DNA from 4 places in the Pseudarthrobacter sp. TE3704 genome. Region 2 is predicted to be linked to each of the others. Evidence: predicted binding sites of a transcription regulator. Region 2 holds the regulator's gene; each other region holds the start of a gene.
What was found. The regulator LexA, encoded in region 2, represses DNA repair genes until DNA is damaged. The targets are predictions, from matches to a motif close to TCGAACANNTGTTCGA.
Positions count from the first base shown of each region.

Region 1: a site for LexA is predicted at 3,406-3,421, ahead of ACZ9BC_RS17800 (LexA family protein). Genes of this name have one in related genera too.
Region 3: a site for LexA is predicted at 2,673-2,688, ahead of ACZ9BC_RS05930 (DUF6504 family protein). Genes of this name have one in related genera too.
Region 4: a site for LexA is predicted at 2,941-2,956, ahead of ACZ9BC_RS00625 (shikimate dehydrogenase). Genes of this name have one in related genera too.

Region 1 is NZ_JBWCCJ010000007.1:25,005-29,531, reverse strand. Features, by position in the region: gene ACZ9BC_RS17825 (DUF4192 domain-containing protein) at 1-129, opposite strand, end outside; gene ACZ9BC_RS17820 (hypothetical protein) at 779-1,054, opposite strand; gene ACZ9BC_RS17815 (hypothetical protein) at 1,131-1,559, opposite strand; gene ACZ9BC_RS17810 (hypothetical protein) at 2,391-2,597, shown strand; gene ACZ9BC_RS17805 (hypothetical protein) at 2,839-2,991, opposite strand; gene ACZ9BC_RS17800 (LexA family protein) at 3,435-3,866, shown strand; gene ACZ9BC_RS17795 (Y-family DNA polymerase) at 3,876-4,527, shown strand, end outside.
Region 2 is NZ_JBWCCJ010000006.1:41,371-45,897, reverse strand. Features, by position in the region: gene ACZ9BC_RS16370 (ATP-dependent DNA helicase) at 1-1,800, shown strand, start outside; gene lexA (transcriptional repressor LexA) at 1,917-2,654, opposite strand; gene ACZ9BC_RS16360 (LysM peptidoglycan-binding domain-containing protein) at 3,010-3,468, shown strand; gene ACZ9BC_RS16355 (histidinol-phosphate transaminase) at 3,552-4,527, shown strand, end outside.
Region 3 is NZ_JBWCCJ010000002.1:429,091-433,617, reverse strand. Features, by position in the region: gene ACZ9BC_RS05960 (lipoate--protein ligase family protein) at 1-139, shown strand, start outside; gene ACZ9BC_RS05955 (mycoredoxin) at 176-433, opposite strand; gene ACZ9BC_RS05950 (SOS response-associated peptidase) at 564-1,325, shown strand; gene ACZ9BC_RS05945 (VOC family protein) at 1,368-1,790, opposite strand; gene ACZ9BC_RS05940 (chorismate mutase) at 1,810-2,130, shown strand; gene ACZ9BC_RS05935 (hypothetical protein) at 2,157-2,546, opposite strand; gene ACZ9BC_RS05930 (DUF6504 family protein) at 2,717-3,055, shown strand; gene ACZ9BC_RS05925 (DNA polymerase III subunit alpha) at 3,052-4,527, shown strand, end outside.
Region 4 is NZ_JBWCCJ010000001.1:124,265-128,791, reverse strand. Features, by position in the region: gene ACZ9BC_RS00640 (ABC transporter substrate-binding protein) at 1-341, opposite strand, end outside; gene ACZ9BC_RS00635 (MFS transporter) at 535-1,854, opposite strand; gene ACZ9BC_RS00630 (IclR family transcriptional regulator) at 2,080-2,910, shown strand; gene ACZ9BC_RS00625 (shikimate dehydrogenase) at 3,039-3,920, shown strand; gene ACZ9BC_RS00620 (bifunctional sugar phosphate isomerase/epimerase/4-hydroxyphenylpyruvate dioxygenase family protein) at 3,920-4,527, shown strand, end outside.

The DNA.
Region 1 (4,527 bases), on a different contig from region 2:
GAGGGTCGCGCCCAGCTTTTTGCCCTGCACGGTCAGGGCGACGAAGGACTCCGTGGGTTCCTGTCCCAGGGTGTGCGGGATGAAGGCCAGGATGTCGGCGGGGTCGGTGAATTTGATGGGGTCGTTCATGGTTTTTGCTCCTTTTGCAGAGGAATGTGGTGGGTGGGGCGGTTCGTGGTGACCGGCCAGCTTCCCCTCTCCCCCCGTTGTTTTTTGGCTGCTGGCGGAGCTTGCGGAGCTGTGCCCGACGGAGGCCCGTCTACCCGCGGGGCAAGGGCCGAAAAATCTTGCGGGATCGGCGCGGAGCGTTGATCCCTGGCTGAAGAATTTTCGGGACGCAGGCCCCGACGAAGGAGGGGCTAGACGGGGTGGAGCGGGCACGTACGATCCGTAGGACAGCAGCCAAAAAACGTCGTAGACACAACAGGGCCAGGGGGCCCGGAGCTCTGCGACGGCGCGCCCTGGACCAACAGCCGGCCGCGCCAGCGGACGCCCATCAACTGGTTGAAGCACAGCGAAAACCAGTGCGAGCCCAGCGAGCATGCATTTCCTCCGGCTCTACCGGGATCCGCACGGGCCAGCCCCTCTGCCAGGCTTGCCGCCGGCACCACTGCCTCATGTGCATGTCATGGGCGGGAACGGCGGTCCGCCGTTGGCGACCAACGGCCCAGGCCAGCCACGGACGGCGGACCGCCCGCGCACTTCCGGCAGGCTGGGCAGCCGTGGCGAGGACTCACTTACTCATTTGAGTATTTGAGTAAGTGAGCCCCGTCCGGTGCTAGGCCATTGTCGGCCGGTGCTCCGGGGCGAACAGTACGGCCACGAGTTCGTTGTGCCAGTCCAGCGCGGCGTACTGACGGGTCGTGTGCAGGAGCCCGGGGTCAACGGCGGCGTCAGTGGTCACGGCCTCTGCCATGCCCCGGATGTGGGCGGCGAGGTCTTTGGCTGCGGCCGCGCTGTAGGACTCGGGGGACTTTTCCACGAGCTTGGCGAGGGCTTCGAGGAAAACAACGGTCTGTGCCGTGTTTTCCGTGATGCGGTTGGTTTCCGTCATGGTTCTTGTCCTATGTCAGAGTGCTGGAGGCCGGGATCCCTGCCGGGCGGGTTTCCCGCCCGGCAAGGATTGGTGGTTATGCGGCGTGGACGGCGTAGGGCATCCGGTACCGGCTGGGAAGCTCGGCGGCGGCTTCGGGCAGGTCATCCGGGCCGTGCGCCTGCCCGTTCTTCCAGTAAGTGAAGGCGTGCTCGCTGATCGCGTCCCACTGCCGGGCCTTGGTCCGGTAGAAGGTGCAGGTAACGTCACCCTCGCAGTAGGTGGCGACGCCGAACAGGTTCCCGATACTGTCAGCGGTGCGCGTGGCCGCGACCATGACGTAGGGCCACTGGCCCAGGTCCCAGCCCTCATGGCCCCAGCTGGAGAGCACGGCCCAGCCGTGCTCTTCGATGAGTTCCATCCACTCGTAGCCGCCGTTCAGGTGGTAATCGCCCAGCACCGTCACGTCGTCGATGGTTTCCCCGGTGTCCGCAAGGATCACCGTCTTCTTGGTTACTGCGTTCATGGTTTTTGCTCCTTTTGCAGAGGAATGTGGTGGGTGGGGCGGTTCGTGGTGACCGGCCAGCTTCCCCTCTCCCCCCGTTGTTTTTTGGCTGCTGGCGGAGCTTGCGGAGCTGTGCCCGACGGAGGCCCGTCTACCCGCGGGGCAAGGGCCGAAAAATCTTGCGGGATCGGCGCGGAGCGTTGATCCCTGGCTGAAGAATTTTCGGGACGCAGGCCCCGACGAAGGAGGGGCTAGACGGGGTGGAGCGGGCACGTACGATCCGTAGGACAGCAGCCAAAAAACGTCGTAGACAGAACAGGGCCAGGGCGCCCGGAGCTCTGCGACGGCGCGCCCTGGACCCAACAGCCGGCCGCGCCAGCGGACGCCCATCAACTGGTTGAAGCGCAGCGAAAACCAGTGCGAGCCCACCGAGCATGCAGTCCCGGCGAAGGGTGGTCGACGAAGGGAACGCGGTGCCCGCTGCTAGACACCACGTTCACTAGTAAGGCTACTTACTATCTAGCCTCTTGATAAGGCCGTACTGACGCCCGGACATGTCTGGCGGCAGTCGGTATGGCATGCTCGAAGGCGTAAGCAGCAGGATGTTTACAGGCAGCGGGTGCGCGTTCCAAGCGTGCGGACCCGCTGCCGCTTCCTCACGCATTCCTCGGCGTTGATAGCGTAGGGATTGTCTCGCCAGTCGCAGCGGAACTCGGGGGAGTTTTCCTCCTGGCGGGACATCTATTCAGGGGGCCGGGTATGGGAATACGAAGTTTTTTCAGGAGAGGCCGGACAGCGGCGGGCGCGACGGATGGTTCAACAGCCGTCGTTGAGCCGCAGGCGGAGGAACCGTTGACGCCTGAAGAGCTGGCGGAGCTCCAGGAGGCCTGGGCGGAATTCGCCGAAGCGGCTAAAGGATCAGGGGTGAACAGGGTTCACGCCTGTACGCGTAACGGCAAGCCCTGGCAAAAAGACCCCGCGGCCGTGCGCAGCATGGCGGCCTTGCTGCGCCGCGTACGGGATGAGGACACAACACCCGGCAGCGAACCGGCCGGGTAGGGCCGGGTCGACCCTGGTCGGGCGGCCCGGCCTGCGCCCTGGTTTAGGTTTCCTGGTCCTTCCGGACCTTGGAGATGGTGCGGTAGGCGGTGATGGAAGCGCCAAGCGCTGCCAGCGAGAGCATGAAGTTCACGATCGTCAGTGCTTCCATGAGGGTTTCCTTATCGGTGAGTTGAACCTAGGCTAAGAAGGAGCCCGGTGGCCGCAACCCTTGCGGTCACGACCACCGGATTTTCAGTAGCTACGCCTTCCTTGCTTTACGCTTACGCTTCCGAGTTGCCGCTCGGGAGCGTTTGCTCGTTAGGAGCGCGTTCCGCGTGGAAAGCAGAGCGATGACAGCTGTCGCCAGGCTCACGACCGAAGTCGCGAGCTTGATCAGTTCGTCGATGCTCATGTAGCCACCTCCTTCCTGCCCCGCCGTGCGAGGCCCCCACTGGTCCAGCCGGTCGAGGGTGGGCCGTCAACCCCGAAGAGCGCACGGGCAGGTCCGCGAAGTAAGGGAGCGAAGCGACCGCGTGGGCCTGGACGGGAGCGTGGGTTGACGGGTCGGGCCCCCGGACGGCTACGATCAGTGGCCTTGTACGGAGAACAACCCAGCCACATGTAAGGCAAAAACAGGCTCTTACAGGCCGGAGCGCAGCGCAGGACCGGTTCCTGGATGGAGCGCAGCGGAGTCCAGGGCTTGAGGGTACGGGTTATGCCCACTGGCGGGCAGGTGGAGCCCTCCGCACAGCTCAAAGCTGTCCCCATTGGGTATAACCCGTTCCTTTTGGTGCCCGTGTCAGAGCTCCAGGGTAGGATTACCTGATCGAACATATATTCGAATAAGGGTGTGTTGTGGGCGTTATTGTCGGTCCTCGTGTGATAGAGGCGGGGGTGTCTTTGTTGTCGGTGCTGGTCTCTCCGGTGCCGGTGGCGGCGGGGTTTCCGTCGCCGGCGCAGGACTATTTCGATGGTCGGATTGACCTGAACGCGCACCTGATCAAGGACGTCACCAGCACCTATGTGGTGCGGGTGTCCGGGGAGTCGATGACAGGCGCCGGGATCAGTGACGGGGATGAGCTGATCGTGAACCGGGCGCTGGAGCCGCACGACGGGTCCGTGGTCGTCGCGGTCCTGGACGGGGAGCTGACAATCAAGCGTCTGCGCATCACCCCGGAAGGGGTGGTGCTGCAGGCGGAGAATCCGGCGTACCCGGACATTGAAGTGCCGGCCCTGTCCGACCTGACTATTTGGGGCGTCGCTGTCCGATGTTTGCATCACGTTTAGGGTGCGGCGATGTCTAAGCCGGCGTTGATGCGGCATATGCCGCAGATCGCGCACGTGGACGTGAACTGTTTCTACGCTTCCGCGGAGCGGGCGTTCGACCCTTCCCTGGAAGGCAAGCCCGTGATCGTGCTGTCCAACAATGACGGCTGCGCGGTTACCCGCTCCCCCGAGGCCAAAGCCCTCGGCATCGCCATGGGTGATCCCTGGTTCAAGCTCGCCCCGCGGGCGAAGGAATGGGACCTCGTCGCGCTGTCGAGCAACTACGAGCTGTACGGGGACATCAGCGCCCGGGTGATGGAGCTGCTGGGCCGGTACTCGGCCTGGCTGGAGGTCTACAGCATCGACGAGGCCTTCCTCGGCGTCAAAGGCACCCCCGCCGAGCTGGCCGCAATGGGACGCTCGATGAAGGCGGCGGTCCGGCGGAACGTCGGTGTGCCGGTCTGTGTCGGGATCGCGCCGACAAAAACGCTGGCGAAGCTGGCCAACAAGTGGGCGAAGAACAACAAGGCCTTCGCGGGGGTGTGCCACTGGGACTCCGTCCCCACCGCGGAGCGGGAGGCCCTGCTGGGCCGACTGTCCGTCGAGGAAGTGTGGGGCATCGCCGGGCGGCTAACCAGGCGGCTGAACGTGATGGGCATCTTCACCATCGCCGACCTGCTCC
Region 2 (4,527 bases):
ACGGCAACGTTGGCACTGCAGACGCAGATCGTGGGCAGGGACCTGCCCCGGCTCCTCAAAGCCATCACGCCTGCCCTTGACCGGCCCGTCAAAGTGGCCCTGGTGAAGGGCCGGTCCAATTACGTCTGCCGGCACAAGCTGGAGGGCGGGTTCCCGTCCGAGGAACCTTCCGAGGGCCAGCTCTTTTCGCTGGGGGAGGACACCAGCGTTCCCCACTTCGCAGCGACGGTGGGCGGACCGGCGTCCCAGCTCGGAAAAGAAGTGGTGCGCCTGCGTGAATGGGCGGAGAAGACCGCAACCGGCGACCGTGACGAACTCCTGCCCGGCGTAACGGACCGGGCGTGGCGGCAGGTGTCGGTGACGTCCATGGAATGCCTGGGCGCCCAGAAGTGCCCGATGGCTGCGGAGTGTTTCAGCGAGCTTGCCCGGCAGGACGCCGCGGAAGCCGACGTTGTGGTCACCAACCACGCCATGCTGGCTGTCAGCGCTTTCGAGGGCCTGGCGGTCCTTCCCGAATACGACGTCGTGGTGGTGGATGAAGCCCATGAACTCCAGGACAGGGTCACGGGTGCGGTGTCGGGCCAGCTTTCGGTGGCCATGATCCACGCGGCAGCTTCCGGGGCGCGGAAGCATACGGCCATCACGGTGGATGCGCTCAACGCCGCAGCCGCGAATCTTGAGCTCGCCCTCGCGGGCGTGCCCAACGGGCTGCTTCCGAACGGGCTGAATGACGAACAGCTGGACTGCATCGACCAGCTGCGTGAGGCCTGCCGCGCGGCGCTGTCCGACTCCAAGGGGGACAGCAGCACCACGGCCGACGGCGGCAGGCAGCTTGCGCGGTCCCGCCTGATGCTCATCCTGGAACTTTGCGAACGGCTCCTCGCTGCCCGCGAGAACCGGGAGGTGGTGTGGTTTTCACGCGCCAGCTCCTTTGATCCCGCCCAGGGCTATTCACAGCCGGACGAAACAGCGCCGGCCCTGATCAACATCGCACCGCTGTCCGTCGCCGGACGGTTGCGGGAGGGGCTTTTCGCCGGCCACACCGTGGTTTTGACGTCTGCCACGCTTGCCATCGGTTCCGCTTTCGAACCGGCCGCCGGCGGGCTGGGCCTGGTGGGCGAGGGTGCTCCCAGCTGGACCGGCGTGGACGTGGGATCGCCCTTCGACTACCCGAAACAGGGCATCCTCTATGTGGCCGGGCACCTGCCCAAACCCGGCAGGGGTGCGTCCCCTGAATCCCTGGCTGAGCTGGAGGCGCTCATCCGTGCATCGGGCGGCGGAGCGCTCTGCCTCTTCTCCTCCAGGCGCGCCGCGGAAGAAGCCGCCGAGGCCCTCCGGCCCAAGCTGGGCATGACCGTCCTCTGCCAGGGCGACTCCACCATGACGGCCCTGGTCAAGCAGTTCGCCGACGAGCCCGACACCTGCCTGTTCGGCACTATGTCCCTCTGGCAGGGAGTGGATGTGCCGGGCGGGTCCTGCCGGCTGGTGGTCATCGACCGGATTCCGTTCCCGCGGCCGGATGATCCCCTCATGACAGCACGTTCCCGGGCGGTGGCCCAAGCCGGCGGAAACGGCTTTATGTCGGTCTCGGCAACCCACGCCGCCATTCGGCTGGCGCAGGGAGCCGGCCGGCTGATCCGGTCCACCGGCGACAAGGGAGTAGTGGCAGTTCTGGATTCCCGGCTGGCCACGGAGCGGTATGCAGGATTCCTGCGGGCTGCCCTGCCGCCGTTCTGGGCCACCACGGACCGGAAGACCGCGGTGGCGGCCCTTGAGAGGCTGGCAGGGGAGTCCAACTGAGGCGATTCCAACTGAAAAGACGGCACCTTCCCTGAACTGAACTGCTCCCCGGGACCAGTTCAAACCCGGGAAGGTGCCGTCTTTTGGATTTTTGGCTGTAACAGGCCTTGTTGTTCCTAGAGTGAGCGCAGGACCGAGACCACTTTGCCCATGATGGTGGCGTGATCGCCAAGAATGGGTTCGTACTGCGTGTTCTGCGGGAGCAGCCATGTGTGGCCGTCACGCTGGCGGAAGGTCTTGACGGTGGCTTCATCGTCCAGGAGCGCGGCCACGATGTCGCCGTTGGCGGCGTCCGCCTGGCGGCGGACCACCACCCAGTCGCCGTCGCAGATGGCTGCGTCCACCATGGAGTCACCAGCCACTTTGAGCATAAAGAGCTCGCCCTGGCCCACCAGTTGGCGGGGCAGCGGCATGACATCCTCCACCAGCTGGTCCGCCAGGATGGGGCCGCCGGCAGCAATGCGGCCAACCAGGGGAACCATTGCCGTATCCAGTGCCGTGGGCAGCGCGGTGACTGTTGCGCCGGCGCCAGGCGCCGAAGCGGCCGCAGGCTGGTTCGCCGTCTTGGCCGCCCCGCCGTCTAACGTGAGGGGCATCAGCACCTCCATGGCGCGCGGCCGCTTCGGATCCCGGCGGAGATATCCCAGTTTCTCCAGCTGCGAGAGCTGGTGCGTCACGCTTGAGAGGCTTGCGAGCCCCACCGTATCGCCGATTTCACGCATGGACGGCGGATAGCCGTTGTCATTGACGGAGCGCTGGATGGTTTCGAGGATTTTTTTCTGCCGGGGGGTCAACCCTTTGGCGGTCTTCTTCGGCTGCGGGGCTGCCCTGCCCCCGGTGGCTGCTGCTGCCATATTCGCCAATGCCTTTCGGTTGCCACCGGGCTTGTCGCTGCGCCGGACTGGGTGAGCTTCCCTCAATGTCAGACCCTGCTGATCAACTTCAAGGGTGGTTGTTCTTTCCTTCAAAACTAGGCCAGCCACATTGCTTTTTCAAACATTTGTTCTAGCGAGTCTCGACATTGTTCGTTGATAGGTGCTAAAACTGAAGGAGCAAAGTTCGAACATGTGTTCTACTCGAAGCTTGCATCATTCGAATACAGCGTGCGTTTTTCGAAGAACCAGCCGGAGTGCCGGCGGTGCAGCAGCGGAGCGGGACATAGAAGCAGCAAGGTCGGGCAGCACAGTACGGTCCAGGAGGGCTCAGTTCATGTCAGCTATATCCGCTTCGCAGGCCAAGGGTCCGCGCGTTCATTCCCATCAGCCAGCACACCAGCTTCTGTCGCAGCGGGACAGGTCCCGGTCCGCGCAGGTGCCGGCGGGTACGCCGGAGTCTCCGGGCAAGCCGGCGCCCCTGCCGCCGTTGCGCCTGACGCGCCGGGGCAAGATTGTCCTGATTGGGATTCCCTTGGTGCTGTTGGCTGCCCTGCTGCTTTCCCTGGCGGGATTCTTCAACTCGCCCGCCAAGGCGTCCGATGCGCCGGAGGACCTGTCGGTGACCCCCACCGTCACTGTGACCGTCCAGCCCGGTGAGTCGCTGTGGGCCATCGCTGGCACTGTTGCCCCTGACCGGGACGCCCGCGATGTGATTGCGGACATCGTCCAGCTCAACAACCTCCCGGCCGGAGCAGTCCTCCCCGGGCAGCAGCTCTACGTCCCCACCCGCTGAAGCCGCAGAGGTCCGTGCACGCTGAGCGCGAACAGGGGGCCGTCACATTTTCCGGTCTCCGGAACGGCCACTAAACTGTTCAGGTGAATGACCAGCTTGAGCGTCTGAACCGGCTTCCCCTCCGCAGCAACCTCCGCGGGCTGACCCCCTATGGGGCGCCTCAGCTGGATGTCCCCATCCTTCTCAACGTCAACGAAAACACCCATGGTGTTCCCGCGGACGTACGGGCCGCCATCACCGCCGCGGTAACGGAGGCCGCCGCCGGGCTCAACCGCTACCCGGACCGGGAGTTCACCGAGCTTCGGCAGGCGTTGGCCGAGTACCTGGGGCATGGACTGGATGAGACCAATCTCTGGGCGGCCAACGGTTCCAACGAGGTGCTCCAGCAGATCCTGCAGGCATTCGGCGGTCCGGGCCGTACGGCGCTGGGCTTCCCTCCCACGTATTCGATGTACCCGCTGCTCGCCAGCGGCACCGACACTGAATACATCACAGGCGAACGCGCCGAAGGGTACGGCCTCAGTGCCGAATCCGCAGCACGCCAAGTCAAGGAACTGCAGCCAAACATCGTTTTCCTGAGCTCGCCCAACAACCCCACCGGCACGGGTTTGGGACTGGATGTTGTGGAGGGCGTCTATTCCGCCGGTGAGGCCAGCCAGACAATCGTGATCGTGGACGAGGCTTACCACGAATTTGCCCACGACGGCACGCCGAGTGCCCTGACCCTGCTGCCGGGGCGCGAGCGGCTCATTGTCACCCGGACCATGAGCAAGGCTTTTGCCCTGGCCGGTGCCCGGCTGGGCTACATGGCCGCAGCACCCGAGGTCACGGACGCCCTGCGCCTCGTCCGGCTGCCCTACCACCTGTCCGCCGTCACCCAGGCCACGGCCCTGGCCGCCCTGCAGCACCGCGAGGCACTGATGGCCGATGTTGATGACATCAAGCGGCAGCGTGACCGGATCGTCTCGGAACTGACCAGGATGGGCCTCAAGCCCGCTGCCTCGGACTCCAACTTCGTCTTCTTCGGCGGACTGGATCGGCCCCACGACGTCTGGCAGC
Region 3 (4,527 bases), on a different contig from region 2:
GTGGGACCCTGCCACGGCCGGGGCGGTGGACGATCTGGTTCCCGGCGTGCATGTGGAGGCCGTGGTGGAGGCAGTCCTGCAGACGTATGCGGGCCATGCCACCCTGGAAACTGCTTCATTCAGCAGCCTGGGGGCATGACCCGCAACGGTTCGAACGGCCGGGCGGCCGCGGTGGTTATGCTGCCAGGCGCGTCTTGACCTCGGCGGCGGAGGGGTTGGTGGCGGCTGTGCCGTCCGGGAACAGGACCGTGGGAACGGTGCGGTTGCCGCCGTTCAGCTGCTCCACGAGTTCGGCCGTGCCCTCCACTTCCTCGATGTTGATCTCGGTGTAGCCGATGCCCTGCGCGTCCAGCTGCTTTTTGAGCCGGTTGCAGTAACCGCACCAGGTGGTGGAAAACATGGTGATGGTGCCGGATTCGGGAGTGAAGTCCACAGAATTCTCCTCTGCGTCGATGTAGGTTTCGTTCCTGTCAACGGTAGCGCGCCGCCCGGTATTCCCCCTGCCCCGGCGGTCCCGGTGCCGCGTGGATGACAGTATGTGGCGCCGATGGCATGCTGGAGCCATGTGTGGACGCTATGTGATGGCACGTGCCGTGGGGGACCTCCTGGCAGAGTTCGACGCCGAGCTGGAGGACGAGGTGAGCATCCCGCCCTCGTGGAACGTGGCGCCCACCGATGATGTCCCGATCGTCCTGGAACGGCTGATTGACGACGGGCCGACTCGTAAGCAGGTACGCCAGCTGCATGTTGCAAAGTGGGGCCTGGTCCCTTCCTGGGCGAAGGATCCCGGCATCGGGTCACGGATGATCAACGCCAGGAGCGAATCGGTGCTGGAGAAGCCGGCCTTCCGCAAGGCCGTCCAGTCCCGGCGCTGCGCGGTGCCGGCAGACGGGTACTACGAATGGAAACAGGGCCCCGGGAAATCGAAGCAGCCCTACTACGTGCATCCCGGAGAAAACCGGGGCCTGGTCTTTGCCGGGCTCTACGAGTGGTGGAAGGACCCGTCCGTCCCAGCCGGGGAACCGGGCCAGTGGTTGCTTTCAACGTCCATCCTTACGACCGATACGCCGCCCCCGGGCAGTGAATCGACGGTCTTCGGAAAGCTGACCGCACTGCATGACCGGGTTCCCCTGCCCATGGACAAGGCGACTATGCAGGCGTGGCTCGATCCCGACGTGGATGACGCCGCCGGGCTGGTGGACCTGGTGCGGTCGGGGGTCAAGGACGTGGCAGCGGACTGGCGGGTGGAGTCCGTGGGCAAGGAGGTAGGCAACGTTCGTAACAACGGGCCGGAACTGATCCAGCCGGTGGAGGCACTGTTCTAGCAGCCCGGGATTCTCTAGCAGCCCAGGGACGCTGCCGCCGCCCTATACGGTGACCGCGCCGCCGTCGTCCACGGCCCAGGCGGGGTTGTACGCAACTTCCCAGCGGAAACCGTCGGGGTCGGCGAAGTAGCCGCTGTAGCCGCCCCAGGGCTGCGTCACCGGCTCGGCGATGATGGCGGCCCCCGCCGCTGCTGCCTCCGCCATGACCCGGTCCACCTCTTCCGTGCTGCCGAGGTTGTGGCTCAAGGTGATGCACGGCACCGGACCCGGAGCGCTGACGCCCGCCTCGGCCTGCATTTGCCGGGCGTCCCACAGCGAGAGCACCAGGCCGTGGTTTACCTGGATGAAGACGACGTCGCCGGGGACCTCCTGATGGACCGGCCAGCCGAGGCCCTCAACATAGAAGGCACGGGACGCCGGGACGCTGCGGACACCTAATGAGATGAAGTCGACTCGGGGCTGCATGCTTCGATACTGTCAGACGATGGCAACAATTCAAGGAAACGATAGAGACGCTTTGGCCGACAAGGAACAGCTCGCTGCCGTCCGGGTTGCTGTTGACGAAGTGGATGAGCAGATTGTCACCCTCATCGCCCGCCGCGAACGGCTGATCCGCATCGCCGGAACCCTGAAGGGCGACGACGCTGAAGTCCGCGCCCCGGGGCGGGTGGAACGGATCATCGAACATGTCCGGTCCGCGGCCGAAAAGAAGGACATCGATCCGGACATCGTCGAATCAACCTACCGCGCCATGATCTCCGGCTTCATCGAGCTCGAGATGCGGGTCCACAAAGAAAACAGCTGACCCTTTACAGGTCAGCTCACGCCTTCTTACAGTGCTTCATCCACCGGAACGCCGGACTGGAATTCCCGGCCGTCCGCCTCGCTGAAGCCTGTCATGACGTGTGACTTTCCGAGCCCATTAATGGCAGCGAGGGGAAAGTGGCCGGTGATGGTGTTCTCTGAGTGGGTTACGCCCGAGAGGTCGTAGTTCTCTTCCGTGCTTTGCTCGTGGCTGAACGAGTAGAAGGCGATGGGTTCGCCGTTCATGAATTCAATGCCGAGCCGCCGCTGGGATGAATAGTCCGGGCTGGCTGCGACAAGCCCCACCACGTAGGCGCCGGAGCCCGGAATGGTGCCGTCCAGGTCGAAGGTGGCCACCAGGGTTGAGTCCTGGGCTTTGATGCTGACCTGCTTGAGGAGTGCGTCTTTGGTGTCCATGGCACAATCCTGCTCCCTGGCGTACGGTCCGTCCACCCCTGTGAAGAGGAAACGGAGGAAGCCGGCGGGGCTTCTTTGTCCACCTGTAGATGCGTTGGCCGGGAACCGGGCGTAGACTGGACCTATTCGAATACATATTCGAATAGGTCCAGTTTCACCGGGAGGCGCCCATGGGCATGTTCAGCGAATCCGTTGATGTTGCCTGCGCTCCTGACGGCCAGCCGGTGAGCCTTACCTGGTCAGGACGTTCCTACGCTGTCTGTGCTGAACCAGTCCGCTGGTATGAACGGCGGCAATGGTGGGATGAAGTAAGCCGGGCACCGCTCGGAAGCGGACAGGGAGTGGTTGACCACGAAATCTGGCGTGTCCAGGTACTGCCGGTTGAAGCCGGCGAAAGCGCCCCTCGGCAGCAGGAAGAACCGCTCACCCTCGACCTCACCCGGCACATTGGCAGCGGCCGCTGGCGGCTGCTGCGGATCCATGACGGCCTCCGACCCTCACCAGCATGAGCTTTACGCATCTTCACGTCTCCACGGCATTCAGTGCCCACTATGGCGTCTCCTGGCCGGAAGAACTTGCCCAAAGCGCGGCAGCTGACGGTGCCACAGCGCTCGCCTGCACTGACCGCGACGGCCTGTACGGGACCATCAAGCACCTCAAGGCATGCATGGCGGCAGGAATCGATCCCATTGTTGGGGTGGACCTTGCAGTCTTTGACGACGACGGCGATCACCGCACCCAGGTGGCGGGCAGGGTGGTGGTGCTTGCACGCGGCCATAACAACGGGGCAGGGTACCGTGCCTTATGCCGGCTGGTCTCTGATGCCCATGCCCGGACCTCAGGGAAGTCCGGGGGCGCCGTCCCGGTGGCTGTCACACGCGCCGAGCTTGCCTCCCGGACCCTTGACCCCCACACACTCAAGCCGGTATTGACCGTCCTGCTCGGGCCGGATTCGGACGTCGGCCTGGCCATGGGAGGGCGGAGATACCTCCGGCCTCGGACACTGTTCAAGCAGTGGCTGGACGTCATGCCCGGCGGGACAGTGGTTGCCGAGATTGTCTCGCAGCTAAGTCCCCCAGGTTCCCCGCTGAGTACCTCCCACGCGGTGCGTATGCTCCGGCTCGCCGAAGAACACCACATCCCGGCGATCCTGACCAACGCCGTCAGGTACTGCGCGGCGGATGGAGCGCCCACTGCCGATGTGCTTGACTCTGCCCGCACCCTGAAGTCCCTGCCGGAACTTGCCAGGGAGCCCATGCTGCAGCCCACCGGCCAGGGATGGCTGAAAACATCGGCCCAGATGCTCCAACTTGGCAAGGAGATCATTTCCGCAGCAGGATTTGGCGCCGCAGACCTCAAACAACTGATGACCCAAACCGAGGCGCTCGCCGATCTGTGCCGGATCGATCCCACTACGGACATGGGGTGGAAACAACCGGTGGTTCCGGAGGCCTCGGTGATCGGGATCAACCAGGATCCCCATGATGAACTGGTCCAGCGTTGCCACGCCGGAATCGGCAGGAGGTTCCCCGGGATAAGCGGAGCCGGGGAGAGGGACATGCTTACCCGGCTGGAGCATGAACTGGGCATCATCCGGAATCTTGGCTTCTCCTCCTACTTCCTCACCGTCGCTGAAGTGTCACGGATGATCCAGGAGATGGGCGTCCGTGCTGCTGCCCGGGGGTCGGGGGCTTCCAGCTTGGTGAATTACCTGATTGATGTCAGCCAGGTAAACCCCCTCCAGCATGACCTGATCTTTGAACGCTTCCTTTCCCAGGACCGTGCCACTCTTCCTGACATAGACATCGACGTCGAAAGCGCGGAGCGCCATAACGTGTACCGGCGGATTTTCGAGAGGTTCGGTGCCGAACGCGTCACGCTGATGAGCATGCAGAACGGCTACCGCGCCAGGGGTGCCGTGCGCGACGCCGGTATGGCGCTGGGCATGGACGACGGCGAGGTAGGGGAGATCGCCAAACAG
Region 4 (4,527 bases), on a different contig from region 2:
CCGTCCTGGAAGGAAACGTCCTGCCGGATGCTGAAGTCCCAGTCCAGCGGGGAGGTCTGCTTCCACTCTGTGGCCAGGAAGGGAACTACTTTGCCCTCGGCCTGGTCGTATTTGGTGAGGGTTTCGAGGCAGCCGGAGAGGGAAAGGATGTAGGCGGCGTCGGATTCGACGGCCCAGTTGGCTACCGGTGCCCGGAAGTTGTCCACCACGATCCGCTGGCTGGTGTCCGCGGCTGCGGTGCTCTGCGCAGGCTGGGCCTGGTTGCCGCTGAAGCCGCAGCCGGCCAGCGTAAGGGTGGCCAGGGCAGCCACGAGGACGCGGGGACGAAGGAAGGAACGCACTGAAACCGCCTAGCAGGGCTGCCCCGGGGAAGGGCAGGAAAAAAAGGGGACTACTTAGGGTAGCCTTCCCTGCCTCCAATTGGAGAATTTGATGACGTGCCTGCTCAGGAAAGGGAAAGCCCGCCATTTGGGGGAATGGCGGGCTTTCCGGCTTCAAGGCTGGCTGGACCCGTACGTCCAGCCGGGCGGACCGCTACTTCAGGCCGAGCTGCTTGGTGGGAACCTTGAAGGTTTCCTTGGCAGTAAGGGCCGAGATGGCCGCGATCGAGCAGATGACGGCGGTGAAGACGCTGATCTGGACCCAGCCGCCGGGCTTGATGCCGCCCATGGCTGCAACGATGGCCGGTGCGAAGCCCGCCATCAGGAAGCCCAGCTGGGTGCCGATGGCCAGGCCGGAGAAGCGGACCTTGGTGCTGAACATCTCGGCGTAGAAGGACGGCCAGACGGCGTTGGAGGCGGCGTAACCGCAGGAGAAGAAACCGATGGCGGCGAGGAACATCAGGGGGACGCTGCCGGATTCGAGGCTGAGCAGGAATAGCGGGGTGAGGGCGGCGCTGGAGAGTGCGCCATAGATGAACACCGGCTTGCGTCCGATCCTGTCCGCCAGCATGCCGAACAGTGGCTGGGTTCCCAGGGCCACGAGGTTGGCGCCCACCACGAGCCAGAGGGTGGTGGTGCCGTCAACGCCGGCAACGGTCTTGGCGTAGCTGATGGCGAGGGTGCCGAACACGGTGGAAACGGCGGCGATGAAGGCACAGCAGATAACGCGCAGGACGTCGCGCCAGTGGGCCTTGAGGAGGTCGGCCACGGGGAGTTTGGAGATCTGGGCGGACTTCTGGGCTTCCTCGAACGCGGGGGGCTCGTGCAGGGTGCGGCGGATGAAGAACGCAACAACCACCACGACGGCGCTGAGCCAGAACGGGATGCGCCAGCCGATGCCGTACTTGATCTCGTCCGGGAGGGCGAGGACGGGGATGAAGACCAGGGCTGCGAGGATCTGGCCGCCCTGGGTGCCGGTGAGGGTCCAGGAGGTGAAGAAGGAGCGGCGGTTGTCCGGGGCGTGCTCGAGGGTCATGGAGGACGCTCCGGCCTGCTCGCCGGCGGCGGAAAGGCCCTGGCAGAGCCGCGCCAGCACCAGTAGTGCCGGAGCCCACCAGCCCACGGTGTTGAAGTCGGGCAGGCAGCCGATGAGGAACGTGGAGGCACCCATGAGCAGCAGGGTGAACATCAGGACTTTCCGCCGGCCCACCCGGTCGCCGAAGTGGCCCAGGATCACGGCGCCCACGGGGCGCGCGACGTATGCGAAACCAAAGGTTGCAAAGGACATGATGGCGGCGTTGGCATCAGCGTCCGGGAAGAAGACGGTGGGGAAGATCAGCGCGGCTGCGGAGCCGAAGATGAAGAAGTCGTAGTATTCGACGGCGCTGCCCAGGAAGCTGGCGAGGGCCGCCTTCTTGGGCGTCCCGCCATGGGTGGCGGTGCCCGCTCCGGCGGACGGAAGTGTCTGGCTCATGGAGTTCCTTTGTGTGACGACATTGTCGCGAATTTAAAACTTGGTCGCAGCCGCCTGGGTGCGGGCGGGGGCGCTATGCGCTGGATCGAACAGTAGATCCGGGACAAGTAGCCGCATGGTGAGAGCTGCTTGTGCGATACAGCAATGATGGCTGTGAGGGCTGTCACCTGTCAAGAAAATAATCACGATCTAGAAATAGCTCTCACATTGTGGCAACATCGAGGTATGAGTGTGAACCAAACCACAGTGGCCGATGATGTTCCCGCTGATGCCCGCGGGTCCGGGACTGCAGGGAAAAAGGCCGACCGCACGGACATGGTGGGCAAGGCGCTGAGCCTCCTGGTCCTCCTGGGGGATGAGCCCCGGGGCGCCAGCGCGGCGGAGATTTCACGCCGCGCGGAGCTGCCGTTCAGCACCACGTACCGGCTCCTTGGCTCGCTGGCCCGGGACGGGTTCGTGGATTATGAACCGGATGGCCGCCGCTACCATCTTGGGCTGCGGATCTTCCAGCTGGGCCAGCGGGTTTCCAACCACCACGGCTTTGCCGGCACGGCCATGCCTGTGCTGCGGCGCGTGACCGAGCAGACGGGTGAGGCGACGATTCTGAGCGTCCGCGACGGGAACCACCACCTCACCGTCAACAAGGTGGACGGTCCGCAGATCTTCCGCGTCACCTCCGACCCCGGGCATCTGGGCTCCCTCTCCACCACCGCGGTGGGCAAGGCCCTGGTGGCTTTCGCGGAGGATGCGGAGCGCGAGCGGCTGCTGGCGGAGCTGCCGCTGGAGGCATTGACCGATAAATCCATCACCGACAGGCAACTGTTCCGCGACGAGATTGAACGCACGCGCCGCCGGGGCTATGCGGTGATGGACGAGGAGAACGAGGCCGGCATGCGCGCCGTTGCCGTGCCCCTGCTGAATGGCCAGGGCCACGCCTTTGCCTCCCTGGCCACTGCGGTTCCGGTCTTCCGCCTGAGCCTGGAGGCACTGGAAGCGCACGTGCCGCTGCTGCAGGACGCTGCCGCGGAGCTGGCCGCACGGCTGCCGCAACGCTAACTGTTCGTATGACGAACGCTAGTGCGATAGATGAACAATTGTTGTACTGTTATTTCCAACACCGGAACCGCACCTTCCGCCACGCGCGGACGTCCGCTTCCGGTGCCGTTACCAAAGGAGCTGCACGGATGAGTAATCGAACTGAGTCCTACCTGGTGGGACTGGTCGGCGATGGCGTGACGCCGTCACTCACCCCTTACATGCACGAACGCGAAGGTGATGTGCAGGGCCTGCGCTACCTTTACCGCCCCATCGACCTCCTGGAACTGGGCCTGCCGGGCGAATCCGTCGGCCAGTTGCTCCAGAACGCCCGCGCCCTCGGCTTCAACGGACTGAACATCACCCACCCCTGCAAGCAGCTGGTCCTGCAGTACCTGGATGTCATCTCCCCGGACGCCCTGAAGCTTGGCGCCGTCAACACCGTGGTGATCGAGGACGGCCGCTTCATCGGCCACAACACTGACTTCTCCGGCTTCGGCGCCGCCCTCGCTTCCGGCCTCCCCGGCGCGAAGCTGGACCGCGTGGTCCAGCTCGGAGCCGGCGGTGCCGGTTCAGCCGTCGCCTACGCCCTGCTCTCCGCCGGCGTCAAGGCACTCGACCTGGTGGACGTGGCTCCTGAGCGCGCCGCTGAGCGCGCCGCCGAACTGGCCGGTTTCTTTCCGGACAGCACCGTCACAGCCCATACGACGGCGGAGCTGCCGCAGCTGATGCCGCTCACCGACGGCCTGGTGCACTGCACCCCCGTTGGCATGGCCGCGCACCCCGGCGTCCCGCTGGACCTTGGCCTGCTGGAAGCCCGGCACTGGGTTGCGGACATCGTCTACCGCCCCATCGACACCGAACTGGTCCGGGGCGCCCGGGCCAAGGGCTGCGCCGTGCTGGACGGAGGCCGCATGGCAGTGGGCCAGGCCGCCGACGCCTTCCGGATCTTCACCGGACTGGAACCGGACCCGGACCGCATGCGCTCGCATTTCCTGGAACTCGTGGCCGCCGAGGAGGTGGCAGCCTGATGCGCACCGGAATCGCCACCGTCTGCCTCTCCGGCACGCTGAAGGAAAAGATGCAGGCCTGCGCCATTGCAGGGTTCGACGGCATTGAGATCTTTGAGCAGGACCTGGTCACCTCCACCCTGGGTCCCGAGGATGTCCGGAAGATGGCCGCTGACCTGGGCCTGGGCCTTGACCTCTACCAGCCGTTCCGCGATTTCGACGGCGTCACGCCGGACCTGCTCAAGGCCAACCTCCGGCGGGCCGAGGCAAAATTCGGGCTGATGTCCCGCCTTGGCATGGACACCATCCTGGTCTGCTCCAACGTTGCCACGGCAACCATTGACGACGACGGACTCAGGGCCTCACAGTTGGCGCAGCTTGCCGAGCTGGCCGGCGACCACGGCATCAAGGTGGCCTACGAAGCATTGGCCTGGGGCAAGTACGTCAACGACTACGAGCACGCCTACCGCCTGGTGGAGATGGTGGACCATCCCAACCTTGGGACCTGCCTGGACTCCTTCCACATCCTGTCCCGCGACTGGGATACGGCGCCCATCGAGGACATCAACGCGGACAAGATCTTCTTCGTCCAGGTGGCAGATGCCCCGAAACTCACCATGGACGTGCT